Regions from separate parts of the Paenibacillus sp. FSL R5-0914 genome, predicted to be linked through region 2. Evidence: riboswitches for the same ligand, from Rfam matches in the RefSeq annotation. Region 2 holds a riboswitch; the other holds the start of a gene.
What was found. A riboswitch is a leader RNA that binds a small molecule or an ion and turns the genes downstream of it on or off. The one in region 2 is predicted to bind preQ1.

Region 1 (4,431 bases), on a different contig from region 2:
CCGGGATAGGGCTTGCCTACAGAGTTCGGATTATGCTCTTCCAGAACATCCAAATAACTAATATAACTCGCTTCTGAGGAACCATAGGATTCATAGAGACGCGTTCCAGCGAACACTTCTATACCCTTTTTTTTGGACAACTCCGACCACTTTGCACCTGAGCTAATAATCGCATCAATCTGCGTCTGCCCAGGAACAGCCTGCTGCATCATGGATTCAAGCATTGTCGGTACAACAAACAACACCACACCCGGAATCTGCTTGCACAGCTCTAACACCTGTGTGGCGCTAAATTTTTGCGTAATATGAAAGTTTGCTCCACCATACAGACTCTGCATTACAGCGAACAAGGACAGCGAATGCACAAACGGACCCGGTGCTAAAACATCCTTCATAGAGTCTAATTCAAAGGCAGCACTCGATACCTCAAAGCTCTTTAACCACGATAAATGGGTACGCATATATCCTTTGGGTAGCCCCGTTGTGCCTGAAGTAAAACCGATAAATAATAACTCGTTCGTCTCTTCCAATTCAGCTTCTGGCTTCTGAGCTTTCAACCACTGATCATAGGAACCTGTTCGTTCATTTGAAAAAGTCAGCGTTGGGATGGCTAGGTCCTTGAAGACCAAATTCTTTACAGCTTCCGGCTCGGCAAAAATCATTGTCGGCTGGCACTGCTCTATAATAACCTGCAGTTCATTTGCACTCCACTTGGGATCTAAAGGAATGGGAACACAGCCTGCATAAATAGCCCCCAAGAAAACCTCGACAAATTCAATGCGATTCGTAGATAAAATAGCGATTTTGTCATGCCTAAGGCCCTTTTGCTGTAGACCATTGGCAATTCTCCGCATCGCTTGCACTAATGTTGCATAGGTATGAGTTGCTTGGTCATGGGTTAAGGCAATTCTGTCGGGCTGTTCTGCTGCATGACGCAGTATAGGAACTACTAGATTCATCCTTCACCACACCTATTCGTAATTTCTGTGACTACCGATTATGTACTCTCTCTTCGCTCGGGATACAATTAGAATGGCTACGATAGCTTATTTTAGCTTTATATTAATTTTATGTACATATTTATATGGAACGATTGAGCCCTCTTACGACTGGAAAAATCAAACAGCGCGCATCGATTATGATCGGTACGCGCTGGCTGTATTGTTGTTTATTCCTTCTTATGAGCGGATGATGGTATTCCATCTTCAGCAAAAGTAAAAGTTCGGGCGATATATAAGATAGGTGTGCTTACTGCGGTTAGTAAGAATTTCGCTAGATACGTTGTAAGCAAAATTTCAAACCACACACTCCAGTTATACAACCCAGCAAATGCAATGGTGCAGAAGATTAGTGTATCCACAAAGGAGCTAACCATCGTACTGCCATTGGAACGAATCCACAACTGACTTGAGGTGCTGTAATATTTGCGAATCCAGGAGTACAACCGAACGTCTAGGAACTGACTAATGAAGTAAGCAGTTAGACTACCCAACGCTAGTCGAGGCATCAGACCAAAGATCGTCTCCAAAGAAGACTGAGCAATATCGGTCTCTTGCGGCTTAAATACTAGTACCATTTGCATAATGACTGTCGTCATAAGCAAGGTGAAGAAGCCAAACCAAACCGCTTTACGTGCTTCTGCTCTTCCATACTTCTCATTAAGCAAATCGCTGGTCATATACAAAGTGACATACATCGTATTTCCGAGTGTCATCACGATATCAAATGGCATAGCAATCGTCTTAGCTACCTGAATGTTTGCAATTACAGTAGCGATACCTACCCAGGCATACATTCCACTTTTGCCGAACAGGCGGTAACAGAGTAGAAAAAAAGCAAAATTGACAATAACAAATAAAACTCCCCACATCAAATTAAACATATTGCTTAAACTCCTCCTAGTTTTGTTTACGCGGGATGGTTACGAACCGCGGCTTACATTAAGTTTTGGAACAAAACATTAATACTCTATCACACTGTCGTCAAACAATCCATAAAAATAAACAATTTATGAAATGGGTATTTATACCCATTTTTATTAACTAAAAATAAAAGTGTCAGTAATAATTCATCTTTTTCAGAAAAATATGCTATATAAACTAAAACTTTCACTATTCATCCAGAGGTTAATTCTATAGAATAGTATCAAACACTTCATTCCCGATCCATTTAGTTGATATATTACATAACTATGGAATATATTGCAGGTTGCCAGTCACTAGCAGTCGGTAGGGATATAAAGAAATGGGGCTTCGCTGCCCATAAAAAGGGGGAGAACAATATGTTTCGTTTCAAGCAGTCGATCAGTCGCAGATTTACGCGTTTATTATTTGTAGTTCTATTACTCACGTCTCTTTTGTTAAGTACCAGCTTCTACTTTATATCAACCAGTATTTTCAACAGCTATGTCATGCCACAAATCAATCAAATTCTAACTGCAGCTGCTCAGGACGTATATAAGAATATAAATACAATGCATGCTCAGCAAGCACTAAAGAAGAACGAACAAGCAGCCACCAATCTTGAATTCTATTTTCAGGATAAGAGAAAGCAGCATGGGGTTGAGACTATTTTTCTACTCAATCTAAAAGGTAAGGAAGCTGAGGTTCTGTCCGTAGATCATGATGCAAAATTAAAGCCGGAGGAAATTGTTAAGGTATCCTCTGCAATGCAGCAAGCTCTTAAAGGAAAGAGTGGACTAAGCGATACATACAAGGACTCGCATGGTGTACATAAGTCAGCTTATATCGGAATTCCCGGAAGTACGATGGTTATCGGAATCAGCAGTGATGTAAGCTTTATTCAAGAAAAAACAGACAGTATTCTGTGGACCAGCGCGGGGATCACTCTGCTAACGCTGATTATAGGCTCAACTGGTGCCTGGTTTATGAGCATGCGGATCACTCGTCCTATCTCAAAGCTTGCAGCTTACAGTGCCCGTCTTGCAGAGGGAGATTTCACAGAGGAATTAACGGTTAAAGGCAGTGATGAGGTAGCTCAACTGTCCAGAAGCTTCCAAGCGATGACCCTGCGCCTAAAAGAAATGATTGGACATGTACTCGTCACCTCAAATACTGTGGTCACCGATTCCAATTCTTTAAGAGAACGTGTTGAGGTCCTAAATGAAATGGCAGACCACTCTAGTACATCTGTTGTAGAAATTGGTAAAGGTAGTACGACCATCGCGAGCAGCGCTCTAGATAATTCAAAAGCTATGGAAGAAATCAATTTCGGCATTCAGCATATTGCTTCAGCAGCCACCGAAGTCACTGAGCAGATCAGTGAAGCTTCCGCTGAAGCGATTGGCGGTAATGAGATTGCCCAAAGTGCCGTTCTGCAAATGCGCCATGTTGAACGTGCCTCCCTGCAGTCGCTGGAGCAATTACAAGTTATGAATGAACGTTCAGTAATGATCGGAGAAGTCGTTCATAGTATTACTGAAATTACGAAGCAAATCCAAATGCTGTCGCTCAATGCTTCGATCGAAGCAGCACGTGCAGGAGAACATGGACGCGGCTTTGCCGTGGTTGCCGGAGAAGTACGCAAGCTTTCCGAACAATCCCGTAATGCGAATGAGCAGATTCGTGATTTCCTACTCGGACTTCAGGAAGATATGAATCGCTCCGTTACTGAGATGAACCATGTGAATTCTGAGGTAGCCTCCGGGGTAGGCAAGGTGGCAGAAGCGGGCGATGCCTTCAATCACCTTCTGATTCTGATCCAAAGCATCAATCAGAATATTCAATCCGTATCTGCGGCGACGCAGCAAATCTCAGCAAGTACAGAAGAAGTTAGTGCTTCCGTTGAGGAAACCGCACAAATCACTTCAAGATCCCAAGAAAGTGCGGACACACTATCCGAGAACTCCGAGCGCCAACGTATAGAGCTTGAAGGACATGCAGTAACCGTGCAGCATCTATATGAGCAGGCTAAGAAGCTTCAGGAAGCTGTGCAACAATTTAAGATCTAAAGCTTAGGCTTAAATAAAAACAACCCGTTCACACGAAAGTGTTGAACGGGTTGTTTTGTTAGTGTCTCGGCGCCCAAAGAATGACCGAAACGCCGATCACACAAATAACAGCACCAACCCAGTCATATACATCGGGTGTTTTCTTGTCTACTAGCCAGCCCCATAACACAGCGAGCACGATAAACACCCCGCCGTAGGCTGCGTACACTCTTCCGAAGGACGGAAACTTCTGCAACGTAGGGATGATGCCATAGCTTATCAGAATCAAAGAACCTACCAAACCGTACCAGAGAGGTCTTGATTCTCTTAGCCATAACCATACTAAGTATCCGCCTCCGATCTCAGCAAGGCCGGCAATTACAAATAGTAGAATGGCAGCAACCATGTCATCCCTCTTTCCTATTAAACTCTAAAAATATCAAATGATTCGCAAAATATGATACAACGTCATCACGGTTAGC
Region 2 (4,431 bases):
AAGCAACCGCTTGAGTATCCTTCCTGTGGTAGTGTCTTTAAACGTCCTCCAGGTCGGTTTGCAGGTCAGTTAATTCAAGAGAGTGGCTTGCAGGGAACAAGAATTGGTGGTGCTGAGGTATCCAAGAAACATGCAGGGTTTATTGTAAATGCAGATAATGCAACCGCCAGCGATTACATTGGGCTAATTCACCATGTAAGAGCAACTGTGAAGGATAAATTCGGCGTGGAGCTTGAAACTGAAGTGGAGATCATTGGGGAAGAGTAACTATTAATTAGAAAGAGCCCACAGATTACTGTGGGCTCTTTTGCTGTCATTACATATGGCTTAATCCACTGAAAGGGTATATTTAGCTCTCTCAGTAGTTATTCCAGCCTTGCGATCACTTATGTCCTCAATCCGAAGCCCGTCAATAGCTAAGTCATAGGTGGAGTGTGGTAGCGATACTAGCTCACCATCGGCGTTTAAAGTGCTGCCAAATCCTTTTAATATTAATGCACTCCCAAGATAATCATCGATAACATCCTCCGCACTCCGAAACTCAACAGCCTCTAGATTAAAATGAATCTTATCCAGATCACGAAGCTCTTTCTTTTCAATTACAATAGTTTCATTCACATGACTGTTAATCCAGTCCATAAGTTTCTGTATACTTTGTTCCATTAGATGATCCCACCCTTACCTCGAAGATTATTATGTTTAAGTTACCCTTTTCTTAGGATTTGAATCCTTACTTTTGCCACATCTGAGCGGATTTGAACAAAGGAAGGTACTGAGGAATAGCGAATGTTACAGAATAGCAACAACAGAGATAATCCTCTACAACCAGAATAAGGATAGAAGAAAGTTAACTATTCTAAAAAGGGGGGAGTGTTATTGATTCAGCTAACTGAGGTCTCAAAATATTATCAGGAGAGGTGTGCAGTTGATCGAATTACTTTCACGGTGGAGAAAGGTGAGGTCTTTGGATTTCTAGGTCCCAATGGTGCAGGGAAGACTACAACGATGCGAATGATGACAGGGCTTCTTCAGTCTACAAGCGGAGAAATTTTAATTAATGGCATGAATATTTCATGTCATAAAAAAGAAATCCATGCTCAAATTGGTGTTGTTTTCGAGCTTCCGAACCTATACATGCGTAGTTCTATTCGAAATAATCTGGAGCTGTTCGCTGATCTGTATAGGGTAGCAGGAAATCGAGTGAATGAAGTCATGGAAACCCTCCAGCTGTTAGATAAGGAAAAAGCTAAAGTAAGCAGCTTATCCAAAGGCTGGAAGCAGCGTGTTCTAATCGCCAGAGCATTATTACATAAGCCTCAAGTGTTGTTTTTAGATGAGCCTACGAGTGGATTAGATCCAAATTCAGCCTCACTCATTCGTAATCACATCAAGAGAATTCAAGATGAAGGTACAACTATTGTCTTAACAACGCATGATATGCACGAGGCAGAAGAATTAAGCGATAGAGTAGGGATCATGCACGCTGGTGCATTGGTGGCACTTGATGAACCCCATAGACTTAAGACCATGTATGGTAAACCAGAAATTGAAGTGAAATATCAGCAGGATGGAGAAGTGATTATGAAATCCTGGCCGATAGCAGAAGAGTCTTCAAAAGATCATATTTATCAGCTAATGTCTAATCATCAAATGATAAGTATGCACAGTAAAGAGGCTTCGCTGGCAGATGTATTTGCTGCCTTGACGGGAAGTGAGTTAAGTTGAGTTATCCGTTATGGAAGCTGTTTAAGCATGAGTGTAAGGATATACTACGTAATCCAGCGACTGTAATTCTAATTGTGCTGCCTATATTTATGGCAAAAATAATCATCACTGTAGTGGACAAGAGCGGTCTAGATTTCATGCTTCTTTCTACTTGGATCTTGTTTGCGCAAGTAATGGTTGGAATCATGATTACCGGCCCAGGATTAATTGAGGAGCGAGAGAGTAAAACTTATGATGCACTCTTGATCTCACCGTTAAGCAGAGGTCAGATCATTACTGCTAAGGCGGGGTCTGTTCTTGTCTTTTCGTTATTTTCACAGCTGATAGTTTATGTACTTAATCAAGGGTTGAACATAGATTTATTGTCTTCGTTGATATATATGTTATTGGGTGGAATAATCTTTGTACAAGTTGGAATTATCATCGGATTAAAGGTAAGTTCCTCCAAAAATGGCTCGGCCATCAGCTCTGCTTTTATGGTTGTTTTTTTCTTGGTGGCTTCTGTTTACTTAGCTCTTCCAGAGTGGACCTATCCGATCTTTGTTATTCTGCCAAGTATTGAAATCGTCCAGAATTTGAACAGTATTCTAAATGGAGAAGGAGTATTGCTCCTAGAAAGCCTGCTTTTGCTCTTGTGGATTGTGGTGCTTTCGCTCTGGATTTGGAAGACGGGCAAAGCGTAGAACTTGTCAGAAGCAAATTACCATGGTATAGTTCAAGACGCAATATGCATGAAGAAGAAGTCTGCACGGATTGTGCAGGAGAGGTTCGCGAACTCCCTCTATAAAAAACTAAGAGTATATTAAATCTTATAAGCGGATGCAGCCCTTAACCCGGATGTTGCTTCCGTTTCTTCTTAGTGGAGCAAAGTTTTCGAAATCTCGTTCTTCTTTCCATTACCGGCCAAGGCCGAAGGAAAAGAGAGGGGTTTTTTGTCGTGTCAGAAGGAAGATTGAAAGAGGAAATGCAAGAAGTCACTTTACTTGGTAATCAGGGAACGCAGTACAAGTTTGGTTATGATCCAGCTATTCTTGAGGTGTTTGATAACAAGCATCCAGGGCGTGATTATTTTGTTAAATTCAACTGCCCTGAGTTTACTAGCTTATGTCCTGTTACAGGTCAGCCGGATTTTGCCACATTGTATATTTCGTATATTCCTGAACAGAAAATGGTGGAATCTAAATCATTAAAGCTGTATCTGTTTAGCTTCCGTAACCACGGTGACTTTCATGAGGACTGCGTCAACATTATTATGAATGATCTGATCTCACTGATGGACCCACGATATATTGAGGTATGGGGCAAGTTCACTCCGCGTGGAGGCATATCTATTGATCCTTATTGCAACTATGGAAGACCGGGTACGAAGTATGAGGCGATGGCGGAGCACCGCTTAATGAATCACGACCTCTATCCGGAAAAAGTGGATAACCGCTAATCCCAACAAGTTGATAAGGAGAGATTAAGATGAACAAAAAAGCACTCGTCGTATTTAGCGGCGGACAAGATAGCACCACTTGCCTGGTTTGGGCATTGAAGCAGTTTGAGGAAGTGCAGGTAGTTACCTTTAATTATAATCAGCGTCATGCGGCTGAAATCGAAGTTGCTACAGAAATAGCAGCTAAGTTTAATGTAAAACAGCATATCCTTGATCTTGGGCTGCTTAATCAGCTGGCACCAAATGCACTAACCCGCCAGGATATTGATATCGTTGCTGGCGAAGGTGATGAGCTTCCTAGTACATTTGTTGACGGACGGAATCTGTTATTTTTGTCTTTTTCCGCAATATTAGCTAAACAATTGGGTTACTCCCATATCGTCACTGGTGTCTGCCAAACGGACTTTAGCGGGTATCCGGACTGCCGTGATGTATTTGTGAAATCATTGAATGTTACGCTGAATTTATCTATGGACTATGAGTTTGCGATACACACTCCATTGATGTGGCTGGATAAAAAAGAAACATGGAATATGGCAGATGAACTGGGTTATTTTGATTATGTTCGCGAACACACATTGACCTGTTACAACGGTATTATTGGCAGTGGCTGCGGTACTTGTCCAGCCTGTCTGTTGCGTCAGCGTGGTCTTGAGCAATATGAGGCGGAGAGAATGGAGGCCGGTTCTTAATGCTTAACGAGGTTTCAGTCTGCAAAATATTTACGTTTGATGCGGCGCACCAATTAATTGGTCACAAAGGGAAATGCAGCAATCTGCACGGACATACTTATAAGCTCGAAGTAGTGCTTAAGGGCAAACCAGAGGCTACGGAAGGCCATTCAGACGAAGGGTTTGTTATTGACTTCAGCGATATCAAGACGACTGTGCAACAAAGCCTTGTAGATCGTTTAGATCACGCTTTTCTTGCTATGGGAAATGAACCTGTGTTAGAAACGTTAACGAATACGGGCTCCAAAGTAGCTTTGTTGTCTTTCCGCACCACAGTGGAGAATATGTCTTCATATATTGCCTACAAGCTTAAGCAAGCAGGGTTGCCTTTGTACTCGGTAAAGCTATGGGAGACTCCAACCTCCTGGGCAGAGGTGCTGGCTGAAGATGTTCCGGATGAAGGGCCATCCTACCGTTTATATGGAGGCTGTGACTGTGAGTAAGATTCCTGTAATTGAAATGTTCGGTCCGACTATTCAAGGCGAAGGTGCGGTAATTGGAGTGAAGACGATGTTTGTCCGCACCTATGGCTGCGAT

Region 1: it holds a riboswitch for preQ1, as region 2 does, so the genes downstream of both, MKX60_RS25580 (queuosine precursor transporter) here and queF (preQ(1) synthase) in region 2, are expected to answer to the same signal.

The regions. Positions count from the first base shown of each region.
Region 1 is NZ_JBBORH010000003.1:491,695-496,125, reverse strand. It holds gene MKX60_RS25585 (AMP-binding protein) at 1-959, opposite strand, end outside; gene MKX60_RS25580 (queuosine precursor transporter) at 1,169-1,882, opposite strand; PreQ1 riboswitch class I at 1,893-1,938, opposite strand; gene MKX60_RS25575 (methyl-accepting chemotaxis protein) at 2,282-3,970, shown strand; gene MKX60_RS25570 (YnfA family protein) at 4,029-4,355, opposite strand.
Region 2 is NZ_JBBORH010000002.1:1,262,342-1,266,772, reverse strand. It holds gene murB (UDP-N-acetylmuramate dehydrogenase) at 1-267, shown strand, start outside; gene MKX60_RS21690 (hypothetical protein) at 328-663, opposite strand; gene MKX60_RS21685 (ABC transporter ATP-binding protein) at 877-1,725, shown strand; gene MKX60_RS21680 (ABC transporter permease) at 1,722-2,408, shown strand; PreQ1 riboswitch class I at 2,483-2,526, shown strand; gene queF (preQ(1) synthase) at 2,690-3,163, shown strand; gene queC (7-cyano-7-deazaguanine synthase QueC) at 3,193-3,855, shown strand; gene MKX60_RS21665 (6-pyruvoyl trahydropterin synthase family protein) at 3,855-4,337, shown strand; gene queE (7-carboxy-7-deazaguanine synthase QueE) at 4,330-4,431, shown strand, end outside.